DNA from 2 places in the Caballeronia sp. SL1002 genome. Region 1 is predicted to be linked to the other one. Evidence: predicted binding sites of a transcription regulator. Region 1 holds the regulator's gene; the other holds the start of a gene.
The links. The regulator LexA, encoded in region 1, represses DNA repair genes until DNA is damaged. The targets are predictions, from matches to a motif close to ACTGTATNNNNATACAGT.
Positions count from the first base shown of each region.

Region 2: the regulator LexA is predicted to act here: its motif matches at 5,743-5,760, upstream of imuA (translesion DNA synthesis-associated protein ImuA).

Region 1 is NZ_JBYMUW010000002.1:1,394,316-1,402,608, forward strand. Features, by position in the region: gene cysW (sulfate ABC transporter permease subunit CysW) at 1-116, opposite strand, end outside; gene cysT (sulfate ABC transporter permease subunit CysT) at 113-1,012, opposite strand; gene AC3D25_RS09060 (sulfate ABC transporter substrate-binding protein) at 1,225-2,262, opposite strand; gene lexA (transcriptional repressor LexA) at 2,552-3,205, shown strand; gene AC3D25_RS09070 (hypothetical protein) at 3,326-3,667, shown strand; gene AC3D25_RS09075 (DUF2939 domain-containing protein) at 3,790-4,404, shown strand; gene AC3D25_RS09080 (universal stress protein) at 4,455-4,967, opposite strand; gene nodI (nodulation factor ABC transporter ATP-binding protein NodI) at 5,181-6,215, shown strand; gene AC3D25_RS09090 (ABC transporter permease) at 6,223-7,071, shown strand; gene gnd (phosphogluconate dehydrogenase (NAD(+)-dependent, decarboxylating)) at 7,137-8,117, opposite strand; gene tkt (transketolase) at 8,121-8,293, opposite strand, start outside.
Region 2 is NZ_JBYMUW010000003.1:379,252-387,544, reverse strand. Features, by position in the region: gene AC3D25_RS19185 (YoaK family protein) at 1-270, opposite strand, end outside; gene AC3D25_RS19180 (error-prone DNA polymerase) at 463-3,612, opposite strand; gene AC3D25_RS19175 (Y-family DNA polymerase) at 3,619-5,094, opposite strand; gene imuA (translesion DNA synthesis-associated protein ImuA) at 5,024-5,731, opposite strand; gene AC3D25_RS19165 (hypothetical protein) at 6,195-6,539, shown strand; gene AC3D25_RS19160 (SOS response-associated peptidase family protein) at 6,585-7,544, shown strand; gene AC3D25_RS19155 (hypothetical protein) at 7,737-7,898, shown strand; gene AC3D25_RS19150 (ABC transporter ATP-binding protein) at 7,950-8,293, shown strand, end outside.

The DNA.
Region 1 (8,293 bases):
CCGGTCAGCACCCAGCGCACGGCGCGCGGCTCGGTGACGGGATTGAGCGTATGCACTTCACGGCCCGCTCGCGCGGTCCCGAGCGGGGCGACGGCTTTCTGATCCGGCGAACTCATGGGCGGCTCCCTTCGACATGCAGCGAACCCGCAACCGCAGGCGCGGCCGGCCCGGCGCCGCCACGGCTCGTGCGCCGTTGCAGGAACCATTGCAGCGTGTTGATCAGGAGCAGCATCAGGAACGAGACGCACAGCATCACGACCGCGATCGCCGTAGCGCCCGCGTAGTCGTACTGTTCGAGCTTCGTGATGATGAGCAGCGACGTGATCTCGGACTTCATCGGCACGTTGCCGGCGATAAAGATCACCGAGCCGTATTCGCCGAGCGCCCGCGCGAACGCGAGCGCGAAACCGGTCAGAAGCGCGGGGAAAAGCGAGGGCAGCACGACGCGCCGGAACGTGAGCCAGCGCGTCGCGCCGAGGCACGCGGCCGCCTCTTCCTGCTCGCGCTCGAAGTCTTCGAGCACCGGCTGCACCGTGCGGACGACGAACGGCAGGCCGATAAACGTCAGCGCCACGAGCACGCCGAGCGGCGTGAACGCGACCTTGATGCCGAGCGGCGCGAGATACTGGCCGATCCACCCGTTGGTCGCGTACACGGCCGCGAGCGAGATGCCGGCGACCGAGGTCGGCAGCGCGAACGGCAGATCGACGACGGCATCCACCACGCGCTTGAACGGAAACTCATAACGCACAAGCACCCACGCGACCAGAAAGCCGAACACGGCGTTGATCAGCGCGCCACCGAGCGCCGCGGTAAACGTGAGCCGATACGACGCGACCACGCGCGGCGAAGTAACCGCGCGCACGAACTGCGCCCAGTCGAGCGTGGCCGTTTTGGCGAAAGTCGCCGCGAGCGGAATCAGCACCACGAGGCTCAAGTAAGCCAGCGTGATGCCGAGCGTCAGGCCGAAGCCGGGCAGCGCGCTCGGCTTGCGGAAAGTCAACGTCGTCATGCTTCGTTCATCCTGTTCCAGCGCGCCCGCCGTGCGTGAATGCCTGGCACGTAGAGCGCTGAGGGGTCACCGCCGCGAAATACAGCAGCGTCGCGGCGGCGTCGTTATGTGCGGTCGAGCCGCTTATGGGCACTGCTATTCTTTCGATGCTTCGGTCAGGCGATTCTAGACGCGGCGCGGGCATCGCACACACGACTCACCCGCGCAATGATTTACTGCGGCTGATAGATCGAATCGAACACGCCGCCATCGGCGAAATGCGTTTTCTGCGCCTTGGTCCAGCCGCCGAACGTATCGTCGACCGTATAGAGCTTCAGCTTCGGAAACTGCTTCGTGAGCGCGGCCGGCACTTTGCTGGAGCGCGGGCGATAGAAATTGCGCGCCGCGATTTCCTGCCCTTCCTCGCTATACAGATATTGCAGATACGCTTCGGCCAGCTTGCGCGTGCCATGACGATCGACGACCTTGTCCACCACCGCGACCGGCGGCTCGGCCAGAATGCTCACCGACGGCACCACGATCTCGAATTTGTCAGAGCCAAATTCTTTCAGCGACAAAAACGCCTCGTTTTCCCACGCGATCAGCACATCGCCCTGACCGCGCTGCACGAAACTCGTCGTCGCGCCGCGCGCGCCGGAATCCAGCACGCCGGCATTCTTATAGAGCGCCGACACGAATTCCTTCGCCTTCTGCTCGTTGCCGTTCGGCTGGTGCAGCGCGTACGCCCACGCCGCCAGATAATTCCAGCGCGCGCCGCCCGAGGTCTTCGGGTTCGGCGTGACAATCGACACCCCCGATTTCGCCAGATCGTTCCAGTCCTTGATCTGCTTCGGATTGCCCTTGCGCACGAGGAACACGATCGTCGACGTATAAGGCGACGCGTTGTCCGGCAGCCGCTTTTGCCAGTCGGCGTTGACGAGCCCCTTGCCCGCCAGCGCGTCGATGTCGTACGCCAGCGCAAGTGTCACGACGTCCGCCTGGAGCCCGTCCAGAACGGCGCGCGCCTGTCCGCCCGAGCCACCGTGCGACTGCTTGAAGGTCACGGTTTCGCCCGTTTCGGCTTTCCACTTCTTTGCAAACGCCTGATTGAAATCCTGATACAACTCGCGGGTCGGATCGTAGGAAACGTTCAGGAACGACGTATCCGCATGCGCCTGCGCGATCATTCCCGCGCCCGTCGCCGCACCCAGCACCAACGTTGCCAGCAGTCGCCGCGACCGCGCCCCGAAACCCGTTTTCAGACTAAGCATTCCCCGTTCTCCGTCGTTGTGAGTTGATGGAGCGAGTCTATCGACGGGCTTTCATTATTAAAAATAATTGTTCTTCATTTTTTAATACTCAAAAGTGGTAATGACGGCTGGGCGCGGCGTTGCGGCACGAAAACCGATGTTCGAGCGATCAAAATAAGGCGCGAAAACCCTTGCTCGCGAGGCTTGCACGCCGAACTTCAAGTAAAGCTTGAAATGCGCGAGATACTGTATAAAAATACAGTCACCTGTCCATCCATACAGTGCACCAGAGGCCTTGCCAGTGACAAAAATGAGCAAACTAACCGCGCGGCAGCAAGAGGTGTTCGAACTGATCCAGCGCGCCATCGAGCGCACCGGTTTTCCGCCGACGCGCGCCGAGATTGCCGCCGAGCTGGGTTTTAGTTCCGCGAACTCCGCCGAAGAGCATTTGCGTGCCTTGGCGCGCAAGGGTGTGATCGAACTGGCGGCGGGTGCGTCGCGCGGTATTCGTCTGCTTACGGGCAACATGGAGGACGCGCCGCACCAGTTCACGCTGCCGCACGCCAGCATCATGCAGTTGTCGTTGCCGCTTGTCGGGCGCGTCGCGGCGGGCAGTCCGATCCTCGCGCAGGAACATATCGCGCAGACCTATATGTGCGACCCGGCGCTCTTTTCGAGCCGTCCGGACTATTTGCTCAAGGTGCGCGGTCTTTCCATGCGCGACGCGGGCATTTTCGACGGCGACCTGCTCGCCGTGCAGAAAAAGACCGAAGCGAAAGACGGGCAGATCGTGGTCGCGCGAATCGGCGACGACGTCACGGTCAAGCGCTGGAAACGGCGCAAGGACGGTGTCGAGCTGATCGCCGAAAACCCGGATTACGAAAATATCTTCGTTGCGTCGGGCAGCGCGGAGTTTGCGCTGGAAGGAATCGCGGTCGGTTTGATTCGATCCGGCGAGTTCTAAATAGCGCGGGTTCGGACCAGCACGGCTGATCCGGGCGGCGCAATCCATCAAATCGATATTGCAAGACGGCGGCCGCACTCGCGGCGCGCCGCGGTGTGTCCTATTGTCTGGAGAAACATCATGGAACGATTCGCCCGTTTGTTGCCCTTCCGTCAGTTTGGCCGCCTGCGTCACTTGCGTTCACTTATGTCGTGCAAGCTGCGAACAGCTGCCGCAGACGTCGCGTCGGCCACGCCCGGCCTGTTCGATGAATTGCCGGCGCTGCCCTCACGCCAACCGGCGTTTGCGCGCGTTTCATTGAGTTCGTCGGTGCATGCACAGGCGGAACGGCGCGCGCCGGTGCGGATCTATCGCGGGGAATCGCGCGTCATCATGGTCGGCAATATCGACGAGGTGTCGCGCATGATCGACCGTTGTATCGACGAAGAACGTGCCGGTGTCGAGGGTGGGCTTTTCGCCTGATGGACTTCGGCTCGACTTCGGCTCGACCGCGGCGAGAAAGGACAAACGCAATTTCCGGGATCAAACGCGCACGAATGCGGTCCATTCAGGGACCCTGGTAATCAGAAAAGGCGCTCGACCGTATGACCCGTACCCGTAAGTCCGTTCTCGTCACGCTTGTACTCATCGTTGTCGCCGCGGCATGTGCGCTGTTGTACGCGTCGCCGTATATCGTGCTGGATCGCGTGAAGCGCGCGGCCGACGCGCGCGACGCCGCAACCGTGAATCAGTACGTCGATTTCCCCGCGCTGCGCGACAGTCTCAAGGAGCAAGTGTCCGGACTGCTGACGCGCCGTCTGGATATTCAAAAAAGCGGGAATCCGCTGGCGGTGATCGGCGCGATGATCGGTGCGGCGCTAGTCGGGCCGCTGGTCGATTCCTACGCCACGCCTGACGGCGTGGCCGCGATTCTCAACGGCATCCCGCCGCAAGGGAATCCTGGCGAGCGCCCGCCGCCGCCGGTCGCCGCGTCACCGGATGCGTCCGCCGCCCCGGCCAACGCACCCGCTCCGGCGTCTCCCGCGACCCACGCCGATGAAGCGCAAAAGCCGCCGCCGCAAACCGCGGCGGCCTATCGCGACGTCAACACGTTTGTCGTCACGTATCAGCACGGCGCGGGCGATGCGCATTATTCCGCGATCTTCCGTCGCACCAACTTGATTTCGTGGAAGCTGGTCGCGGTGGATCTCAACGGATAGCGGCAAGCTGAGCCGTCGAAAAAGCACGCGCCCAGCGGAAACCAAACGCGCTAAACGCTGGCTTCGGCTGTGCGGGCGGCTTTGCGCGCGGCATCCTCGGCTTCAGCGGCCTCTTCCGATTCACCCGCCGCGCACACGGCAACCAAAATGCTGCACGAGACGCGATCGAGCAGCGGCGTATTACCCGCGCCCATCCACCAGCGCGCCAGTCCGTTACGGCAGCGATGCCCGACCACGACCAGATCCACTTTGAGCGTCTCGGCGAGATTCGCGATTTCATCGATCGGATGACCGAACGCGAAGTGGCCCTGTGCGGGCAAGCCGCGTTCGGTGAGCCAGTCGACGCCTTCCTGCAGGATGTCGCGCGCGGCATCCTCGAAACGGCCGCAGGCCATATCGGTCAAGAGGCCCGCGCTTTGTGCGATGCTCGAACGCATATCGACCACCGCGAGCACATGCGTCTCGGCTTTCAGTTCGATGGCGAGGTTCGCGCCCTGCCGGAGCGCCTTGCGGCCTTCGCGGGTGCCGTCGTAACAAAGAAGGATTTTCTGGTAGCTCGCCATGATGGTTCTCCTCGCCCCCGGGAATTCGGCGCGGCGTTGCCTGCATGATCGTGCGTCGCCGCTGGCATGGCAACGATGGAAAACGCTGATGCGTCGAAACGCGTCCGAAAGGTTGAAGCGGGGTTCGTGCCAGGCGCGCGCCAGCCTTGATCGATAGGGCTCCTCGCGCTGTTCGCCAATGCTTCGTGCACGACACACCGTCGCCATGCGCGCATCGGGTGCGCCACGGGTCCGCGCGAGCGCCGCCGTGGTGCGTGCATTAAACTAGCCCGCTCGTCCTTCTTCCAAAAAACGCAGGCTAAAGGCATGTCAGACGTAGCAGATTCAACGGCTTCCGGCGTCGCCGCCATCGAATTTTCGGACGTCCGGAAACATTACGGCGACAAGGTCGTCGTCGACGGGCTTTCGTTCAATGTTCAGCGCGGCGAATGTTTTGGGCTACTCGGCCCGAACGGCGCGGGCAAGACAACCACGCTCAAGATGCTGCTCGGCATCACGTCGCCGGACGCCGGCCGGATTCGCCTGGTCGATGAGCCGGTTCCCGCGCGTGCGCGCTTTGCCCGCCGGCGCGTCGGCGTCGTGCCGCAGTTCGACAATCTCGATCCGGATTTCACCGTGCGGGAAAATCTGCTCGTGTTCGGCCGCTATTTCGGGATGAGCGGCGGCGAGATCGCGGCGCTGGTGCCGTCGCTGCTCGAATTCGCGCGGCTTGAAAGCAAGGCGGACGCGCGCGTCGGCGAGTTGTCGGGCGGAATGAAGCGCCGCCTCACGCTGGCGCGCGCGCTCGTCAACGATCCGGACGTGCTCATCATGGACGAACCCACGACCGGCCTCGATCCGCAGGCGCGGCATCTGATCTGGGAAAGGCTGCGTTCGCTCCTCGCGCGCGGCAAGACCATTCTGCTGACCACGCATTTCATGGAGGAAGCCGAGCGGCTGTGCGACCGGCTTTGCGTGATCGAGGAAGGCCGGAAGGTGGCGGAAGGCCGGCCGCACGAACTGATCGAATCGGTGATCGGCTGCGACGTGATCGAAATTTACGGGCCGGATCCGGACACGCTGCGCGACGAACTCGCACCGTTCGTCGAGCGGATGGAGATCAGCGGCGAGACGCTTTTTTGCTATGTCGACGATCCGCAGCCGGTGCATCAACGCGTCAAGGGCCGTCCCGGCGTGCGCTATCTGCATCGTCCGGCGAATCTCGAAGACGTTTTTCTGCGCCTGACCGGGCGCGAGATGGTGGACTGAGCACACGATGGACACCCTGAACCAGCACACGAACCCAGAACAACCGGCGCTTTCGCCGGAACGGACAGTCGGCGAAGGCATCGCGGCGGCCATGCCCGCGAACGCGTCCAACTGGATGTCGGTATGGCGGCGCAATTACCTTGTCTGGCGCAAGCTCGCGATCGCCTCGATGTTCGGCAATCTCGCCGATCCGATGATCTATCTTTTCGGCCTGGGTCTTGGCTTGGGCCTCATGGTCGGGCGGGTCGAGGGCGTCTCGTACATCGCGTTTCTCGCGGCGGGCACGGTGGCGTCGAGCGTGATGATGTCGGCGAGCTTCGAGGCGATGTACTCCGGTTTTTCGCGCATGCACGTCCAGCGCACGTGGGAGGCGATCATGCACACGCCGCTCACGCTCGGCGATATCGTGCTCGGCGAAGTGGTCTGGGCGGCGAGCAAGTCGATGCTCTCGGGCGTCGCGATCATGCTGGTCGCGGGCGTGCTCGGCTACGCGAGCTTTCCGTCGATGCTCGCCGCGCTTCCCGTGATCGTGCTGACCGGGCTGGCGTTCGCGAGTACGGCGATGATCGTCACGGCGCTCGCGCCGAGCTACGACTTCTTCATGTTCTACCAAACGCTCTTGCTCACGCCGATGCTGCTGCTCTCCGGCGTGTTCTTCCCGCTCACGCAACTGCCGCCGCTCGCGCAACACGTGTCCTGGCTGCTGCCGCTGTCGCACGCGGTCGAACTGATCCGGCCCGCCATGCTCGGCCGTCCTGCCGGCCACGCGCTGCTTCACGCCGCCGTGCTGCTCGCCTACGCGATCGTGCCGTTCTTCGTGTGCGCGCTGCTATTCCGGCGTCGGATGATGCGTTGAAAAAAGGCCGCCGGGCGCAATGCCCGGCGGCCTTTTTTGCTTGATGCGTCAAACCTGAAAACGCACTACTTCACCGGAAATTCCTTGTGTCCGCCGAAGCCGAAACGCATCGCGGAAAGCATGCGTTCGGCGAACGAGAGCGCATCGCGCGAGCGGAACCGCGTATAAAGCGCCGCCGATAAAACCTGCGCCGGCACCGCTTCCTCGATCGCCGCCTCGATGGTCCAGCGCCCTTCGCCGCTGTCCGCCACCTCGGTGGAATACGTGTCGAGCGTGCTGTTTCCGGCGAGCGCGCCCGCCGTCAGATCGAGCAGCCACGACGACACCACGCTGCCGCGCCGCCAGACTTCCGACACGTCGGCGAGGTCGAGGTCGAAGCGCTGATCGGCGGGCAGTTCGTCCGACGCCTTGTGCTTCAGGATATCGAAACCTTCCGCGTAAGCCTGCATCAGGCCGTACTCGATGCCGTTGTGGACCATCTTCACGAAATGCCCCGAGCCGACCGGGCCGGTGTGCATATAGCCGTTTTCCACACGCGCATCGCGGCCCTCGCGGCCCGGCGTCCGGGCGATATCGCCGAGGCCTGGCGCGAGCACGGAAAAGATCGGATCGAGCCGCTTCACCACCTCCTCCTCGCCGCCGATCATCATGCAGTAGCCGCGCTCCAGTCCCCAGACGCCGCCGGACGTGCCGACATCGACGTAATGCACACCTTTGTCGCGGAACTGCGCGGCGCGGCGGATATCGTCCTTGTAAAAGCTATTGCCGCCGTCGATGACCGTGTCGCCCTCCGCCAGCAGATTGTGGAGATCCGCGAGCGTGTCCTCGGTGATCTTGCCCGCGGGCAGCATCAGCCAGACGACGCGCGGCGCGTCGAGCTTCGCGACCAGATCGCCCAGGTCCGAAGCGCCGGTCGCGCCGTCCTTCGCGAGCGCGTCGGTCGCGGCGGAATTGTGATCGTAGGCGACGCACGTATTGCCGCCGCGCATCAGCCGGCGGCCGATGTTGCCGCCCATTTTGCCCAGCCCGACTATGCCGATCTGCATGAGTTACTCCTTGCCGTTCGTCGATTTGACCCGCTCGATCTGCTTCTTCGCTTCGCCGTAGATGTGCTCCGGCGTGAAGCCGAACTTCGTCTTCAGCGCGGCGAGCGGCGCGGACGCGCCGAACGTGTGCATCACGACCTGCGAGCCGAGCCGGCCCACGTATCGGTCCCAGCCGA
Region 2 (8,293 bases), on a different contig from region 1:
CCAGTTTATGAGGATGGTCGACGTGACAGCTCCGACTGCAAAAGAGAATACGGCCGCAATAGCGGCAAGTACCAGTTTGCCCTCACCAAGCACCACATTATCGGCGACTGAGGATACGAGCCCAGACATGTGCGATGTATATTGGCCGACTGCAAGAAAGCCACCGGCGTTGGCCGCGCCAGCAACAAACGCGAGCGCGCAGCCGAGTTGACGGTTTGTGGCTTCTGTCCGCAGAGGAGAAGTCAGTCCTCGAAGGAAGTTTAGTGGCATGTAGATAGCTTGCTTGCGGTGGTCGGTGAAGACGGCATACTCAAGATTACCCTTTCAAAGTACCGTGGTTGACAGCATCGATGGCGCGCGTATGGCGTTCCCGTGGAACTGCCGGCTTTAACGTATCGCCGCTCCAGATACTTGACGCACGTCGGCTACGACTGCTGAATCGCAGGGTTTGTGTATCACCTGCTAATGAAAATCCCGGCTCACCGATTGCAAACCACCGAGTAGATGTGACATATCTACGAGATACTGCGCCACCAGGTGCCGAACCTCGCCTTCGCATTGCCAGGTGCCGTAGACGGCCAGCAAAGAAGCGCCCAATGCTTCACGACGTTGCTTCTCCAACAGCGAAGGCCACACGATGACGTTGACGTTACCGGTCTCGTCCTCCAGCGTCACGAACATCACACCCTTCGCAGTCCCGGGCCTCTGGCGAACAGTGACCAGACCACAGCCGCGCGCGAGCTTGCCGTTCCGGTAAGTGCGCAAGGTGGCCGCGGGCATGAGACGCGCCTCGAGTAGCTGCGGCCGCAACAACTCAAGCGGGTGACGACCCAGCGTCAGACCGGTCGCCTGATAATCGCCGACGATGTCTTCCGCCTCCGAAGGTGCGCCTAAAAGCGGCGTGATGTCCTCGACGCTCGCCTCCATGAGCATATCCTTGTCGGGGACCGCGGCAACGGACTGCCAGAGCGCTTCCCGGCGATTGCCTGCGAGTGAGCTGAGCGCGTTTGCCGCAGCCAGCACCTGAAGGTCGTGACGGTCCAGTTGCGCACGCCGGGCCAAATCATTGACGCTCGCGAATTGGCGCACGACGCGCGCCGTCTCGATACGTTCGGCCGCACCGTCACGCATTCCTTTGAGCAACGATAGCCCCAATCGCACGGCGGGCTTCTCTCTTCCGACACGACGTTCGAGCACGGAATCCCAACCGCTGACGGTCACGTCGGCCGGCAGGACGTGAACGCCATGGCGTTTTGCGTCTTGCACCAGTTGTGATGGGGAGTAAAAACCCATCGGTTGCGAATTGAGCATGGCGGCCAAGAAGGCTTCCGGCTCGTGACACTTCAGCCAACTGCTCGTGTAGACGAGCAGCGCGAAGCTTGCCGCGTGACTCTCCGGGAAACCGTATTCCCCGAACCCTTTTATCTGCTCAAAAATCGCCTCGGCAAACGCCTTTTCATAGCCGCGTTCGGTCATGCCGTTGACGATACGGTCATAGTACTTCTGCAATCCACCTTTGCGTTTCCAGGCCGCCATAGCCCTTCGAAGTTGGTCTGCTTCACCGGGTGTAAAACCAGCCGCAAGAATCGCAACTTGCATCACCTGCTCCTGGAAAATGGGTATGCCGAGCGTGCGTCCGAGCGCGACTTTCAAAGCATCGCTGGGATAGGTGACTGGCTCGAAGCCCTGACGTCGGCGCAAATAGGGATGCACGGCGCCACCTTGAATCGGTCCGGGCCGCACGATGGCCACTTCGATCACGAGGTCATAAAACGTTCGTGGCTGCAGGCGCGGCAGCATGCTCATCTGCGCGCGTGATTCGATTTGAAAGACGCCGACCGTATCGGCCTGGCAAATCATCTCGTAGGTCTCGGCATCTTCCGGCTTGATGTCTTGCATTTCGAATCGTTCGCCGCGCTGCTCGGAGACGATATCGAGTGTGCGGCGAATCGCGGACAACATGCCGAGCGCGAGCACGTCGATCTTCAAGAGGCCGAGCGCTTCGAGGTCGTCCTTGTCCCATTGAATAGCGCTGCGGTCCGCCATCGCCGCGTTTTCCACAGGGACTAAGCGTGTGAGCTTTCCTCTGCTAATGACGAAGCCGCCCGAATGCTGCGAAAGGTGTCGCGGAAAATTCAGGATTTGCCCGGCAAGCGATGCCCACGCGGCAATCAACTGATTCTCGGGGTCGAGCCCTGACTCTGCGAATCGCAGGAGCAGGTCCTCGGAATTATCGAACCACTGATGCGACTTCGCGACTCGGTCAACAATCTGCGGGTCCACACCAAGCGCCTTGCCCGTCTCCCGTAATGCGCCGCGCGGGCGATATGTCGACACAGCCGCAGCGATGGCCGCACGGTCGCGGCCATACTTGTTATAGATGTACTGGATAACCTCTTCGCGGCGTTGATGCTCGAAGTCGACGTCGATGTCGGGCGGCTCGCCTCGCTCCTTGCTGATGAAGCGCTCGAACAGCATGCTGCCGCGCGCGGGGTCGACTTCGGTCACGCCGAGGCAATAGCACACGGCCGAATTGGCCGCGGAACCTCGGCCTTGGCAGAGAATATGTTGGCTCCGCGCAAAGCGGACGATGTCGTACACCGTCAGGAAATAAGCTTCGTATTCGAGCTCCCGGATGAGCTGCAACTCGTGCTCGATCTGAGCTTGGACCGAATGCGGGATGCCCGCCGGAAATCGTCGATGCGCTCCGATGTATGTCTCCTGCCGCAGATACGCTTCGTGCGTAAAACCCGCAGGAACGAGTTCATCGGGATATTCGTATCGCAGCTCGTCAAGCGAGAAGTCGCACCGTTCGAGGACATTCAATGTCTCGGCAAGTGCGTGTTCCGGATAGAGGTTGGCAAGACGAAGCCGCGAGCGAAGGTGTTGCTCGGCATTCGGCGCCAACTCGTAGCCGCATTCCGCGACGGGCTTGCCGATGCGGATTGCGGTCATCGTGTCTTGCAGCGGCTTTCTTGAGCGCACGTGCATGACGACATGGCCGGTCGCAACAACCGGAACAAGATGCTTGGATGCGACGTGTTCGACGACGCCCCGATGTATGTCGTCGAGAGCCCGCTGGTGGAGTGTAAGTCCAACCCACGCGCGAGTCGGGAAGGTGGACTTCATCCATTCCAATTGCGACGCCAGCACTTCTTCTTTCGCCGGGAAATCTGGAACCAGGATAGCGAGGCAGTCGGGCATGCCGCGCAGATGTTTGTATGCCTTCTCGGGCCTTGCAATATCTTGAGGCGTGAGCAGGTAGCTGCCTTTTTGCGCTCGCATGCGGCCCAGTGTGATGAGCTCGGAAAGGTTGCCGTAGCCCTCGCGATTTTGCGCCAGCAGGATGAGACCGAACGCTGGCGATTTGTCCGCATGAACGAGCCTGAAGTACGACCCGATGATGAGCGGGAGCTTGTCTTCCTTTGCTTGCACATGTGCACGCACTACGCCTGCGAGCGAACACTCATCCGTGATAGCAAGGCCCGAGTATCCGAGTTGTGACGCGCGCGTCACCAGTTCCTCCCCGCGCGATGCCCCGTGCAGGAACGAAAAGTTGGAGAAGGCGAAAAGCTCCGCGTAGGCGGGCAGCATGGAAAACGTACGATCCACGGCGCATCATCCAAATAGGCCATGGAGAAACCAGCGCACCTCTTCAGCATTGGCGCTGGTCGGACGTTCGCGATAAATCCAGTAGCACGTCTTGTCGTTCGCTTCCGCGACGAAATAATCCCGGCTCGTCAGGCCGCCGTCGAACCAACCGCTTTCGATGCGTTCCCCAGTCGACACAAGCTTCAAAGGCGAACCGTAAAACGGGCGGTGATTCCGTATCATCAACTGCACGGGCACGTCCAGCAGCCACGTCGGACGCGGGAGGTCGGCTGGAGGCGCCTCGTTTTTGGCGGTGTCATGTATCGGGACCCAGCGGTTGGCCTGCTCGGGCCGATGGTCCGATGTCGGTGCTGCACGCAGAACATTTTCTGAACCGAGGCGTGCCACGAGCAATTCGAGCAGGCGGTTGTGGTCTTCGGCGGTGCCGCCAGGTTCCGGGAAGAGCGTGTCGGTTGGCGGTTCTGCGGCCTCAACCTTGGATGCCGTCAGTCGGATAGCGAGGACCGCAGCCTCAAGCTCGACGCGCCCCAGCCTTTCTTTGAGCAAACGCGTCAGGTGTTCTTCGTGCCAGGTCGGCTCCGCGAGCGCAATATCGATTTGCGTCGGCGCGATGGCCTCACGGCCGCGCTCGTGTTCGAGCAGGACCGTGGCGTGGGTCAGTGCAAGCTGTTGGGCGCTGAGCCAGCCACAAAGCTGGACGATGAGCCGCCGCGCGGAGAACAAGATGGCTTCCGCATGCTCGACACGGTCCGGCAACTCGACGCGTGCGCTGAAAGTGGGCGGCACTTCAAGCCAACCGTAAAGCTCAGGCGACAGACCGTAAGCGCGGTCCAGCGAATCCAGCAAATCCACACCGCACCTCTTTTTAAGCCCGGCGCGTGGAAGCCGCCGAATATCGTTTAATGCCTGACAACCCAAACCCTGAAACCACTCGGCAAAGCGTCGGACTTCGCGAACGGCGAGGAAGGGAAGGCCGTCGAGCGCGCGCTCCAGCGATGCCATTTTCAGCACGCGGCGCTTTTTATTGCTGCCACGCTTTGCAAGCAGCCATGCACCCTGGCCGGTCGGTGACACGCTGATACTCGCCGTGACACCAATGGCGGCAACGACATTCCGCATCAGATGACATATCCGGACGATGCCGCCAAAGAGGCGCAGACTCGCGCTCACGTCCACGACAATCGTTTCTTCTTCGCACACGGCGACCATCGGCGAGAAACGCATCAAGCTGAATGCCACCTCCCGCTGCGCATCGGTTTCGCGCACTTCATCACGCTCATAAATCGTTGCGTCGGCCGCGAGCGTGAGCACGCCGCCACGCTTCATGCCGAGCAGCACACCCGCATCGCGCGCTGTCGCGTCTGCAACAATGACCTTGTCCTTTTCAAGCACCACACATCCGTGTTCTGCCTTAGACGACCAGCGCGGGCGAAACACTTCCAGCGAAAGCCGGGACAGATGGATGGCGACGAAGACGGCCATGAGGGCTCAGTAAAACAGGAGAGGGTTGAAGGGTGATGGATAGTTGCTCGGCGCGTATGGGGCCTCTTCGCTTGACGACATCGATGACGATGCCGCCACCCGCTGCGCGAACCCCCAGTCTCAGCGTTGCGGGAGACGCGTCCGCCGCACTCGCTAGCGGCCGCACCATCACGAAAAGCGTCTCTGAGGACTGCGCCGCGAGATGCAGTCGTCTCAGGGATTCGGCGCGTACGTGCTGCATCCAAAGAATCACTGCGCCGCAGCTTCCTGTTCGCAAAGCCTGCTCCGTGGACCACAGCGCATCGGCGCTGCGCGTCGGCCGCAGGAGCAACAGCTTGTCCAGCGGCAGCCCGAGATACGCGAAGGCGAGGCCGTTGGGTACGAGCGGCGGTTGCACCAGCGCAATCGGTCGCGTGCTCACCGACTTCAGTGCTGGACGTAAGAGCCGAAGCTCGCCGACTCCCGCTTGCTGCACCAGCAGTTCGGTCAATGCGCCGAGCGGCCAACCCCCACCAGGCAACTCAGCCGACAGCGCCGCATAGCCTGAATCCACTGTCTTGCCGTGCGCCTGGGCGAGCTGAGACCCCCGCCACAAGGCGGGGTGAATGGACTCGACATCTTTCGGAAGGGCTGACATTGGTGTAGAAAACTGTATGGATGTACAGTACTTTACATCGTAAATCCTGGTTCGTGAATTGCCCCTTTTATTGATGAGCATGAAAAACGTGAATGGAAAAAAACTTGCTAAAGCGCCGCACCCAAGGCCGGAAATTGCCGATTTTGTCGCCAAATGCGCGCGACTTTTGGTGATGCGGCCATTGAGCACGCGGTCTCGTGCGGTAAAAGCAGGTGAGCCGAGATTTTTTGCGACCGAGAATGGTCGAACGGTTGGAACGAAGCCGAATGGCGGCTTCACCGATGGACCGTGGATGCAAGCGTGCGCGACCGCCCCTATTGCAAGGGATGCGACGGGTCCGGCGTCGGACGGCCACGCGCTGCAGCCAGCGTGGATGACCGGAAAAGCGCCAGACCGTTGAATCTCGCTTTGCCGTCCGCACCTGAAGTCCAACGGGCTTGAAACTGAACGAGCGGAACAGGATATGGACAAACCAGAAATCGATGATCTGTCGGGAGCGCGTGAACATCTGCTCTGTTATTTGGTCGCGACGGTTGCTGCTTCGCACTCGCTGACGCGCGAGTGGCGCATCGACCATCTCGTCGAGTGTTGTCGCGTTTGGCTGACGCGCAATCTTGTGCGAATGGATTGGCTCGAACGGGTGCAAATGGGCCAGCTCGCCCTCAAAATTGCCCGGCGTGACCTGAAGAGCGCAGGCATCGCGGTGCGTCAGTCGGACGTGCAGGCGCTCTTCACGGGCGACATGGGGCTGAATCATTCAAGTACCGTCGTGCAGAAAATGATGGTGCTATGCAAGTCGGCACTGTGAACAGCGGTGCTGCTGACCTCACATCAAGATTGACGGGAGTGACGCATGTGTTACTCGGCTCAAATTGAAGCGGACTACCGCAAGTACGTGAAGATGTTCGGCGCCCATATGGACATCCGGGAGTTCGCCCGGCTTTATTGGGAGCGAGCCGAGGGAAGCAAAGCCAAAATCCCGAAAGCGATGGACGATGCGTTCCGCGAACCGCAGTCGGATGACGAAAGACAAGTAAAAGAATTCATCGACCGCTTCAACGCCGACCAGACGACGAAGCTCGAGCAAGAGCTCTTCAAACAACGAACCCGTCTTGCCGATGCCGAGCGTACATTGCAGACTAAAACAACGAAGGCCGCTGCCGAGAGCAAGCGCATCGCGACCGATAAAATCGAGTCCTCGCTGCGACGGCTCGAAGACCTTGATCGGGTCGACCTTAAGCCGCGCGACTCGCGTATCTTCCCGGGCAACTACGCGCCCGTCCTCATTGTCGAGAATGGTGGGTACGTCATCAAGCCGATGCGTTATCAATGCCGCATTGCGGGCAAGCCGGCGAACTATGACTTCAAATATCCCGGGACGTATAACGCCCGGCGCGATAATCTCGAAGGATTCTGGAAGCCGTTATTCGGCCACTCGCATGGCCTGATGCTTGTCGATGTGTTCTACGAAAATGTCAGCAAAGCAAAAATGGAAGGGACGCTACTTGAGACTCACGAGCGCGACGAAAACGTCGTCTTGGAGTTTCGTCCGAGTAACGGTCAGCTGATGCTGGTAGCGTGTTTGTGGTCTCGATGGACCGCGCCCGGCGAGCCAGATTTGCTTTCATTTGCGGCAATTACCGATGAACCTCCGCCAGAGGTTGCAGCCGCAGGGCATGACCGGTGCATCATCCCAATCAAGCCTGAGAACATCGATGCGTGGCTGAATCCAAGTGCACCGGATTTGACGGCCATGTACGCGATTCTTGACGATAGAGACAGGCCGTACTACGAGCATAGGCTCGCTGCTTAGTTGCAGTGTTCGAAACGCATATGGTCGTTTATGCCAACGAGCGGATGTTACGGCTCGCAGACGTCCAGTCATTTTCTGAACTCTCCAGTCGCCGAAATCGCGCATCAATCGTCACTAGTCATCTGAATTAATTTCGACTAAGTCGCCACCACGATTTGGGATTTCGAATTCGTTCGAGATCGGGACAAACCCTTGGCGCAAGACGTTCGTGGCGCCCTGCCGTTCAGCGGCGCAACCCTTGCGCAGCTTGAGGTCTGGGGCGACGAGCCGATGCCTGATATCAAAAAAACAATACGTCGATACCAAAACAGAGATTGGACGTTCAAACATAACGCCTCTACTATTTTTTCATAATATCAAAGCATGTAAAAACAGCAGTCCCGAGACATAACAAAAGGAGGCACCGTGAAGGGCATTCAGCTCAGCGGCGTGACAAAACGTTATGGCGAGACGGAAGTGATTACCGGCCTCGACCTCAATATCCACGAAGGCGAGTTTCTTGTTTTCCTCGGCCCGTCCGGTTGCGGCAAGTCGACGCTGCTGCGGATGATCGCCGGACTCGAAGGCGTCAGCGGCGGGGACATCAGCATCGGCGGCCGCGCGGTCACCAATCTTCCGCCGGCCAAGCGCGATGTCGCGATGGTGTTTCAGCACTACGCGCTTTATCCCCACATGACGGTCTACGACAACATGGCGTTTGGCTTGCGCAATTCGCACGTCGCCGCCGATGAGATCGACCGGCGGATTGT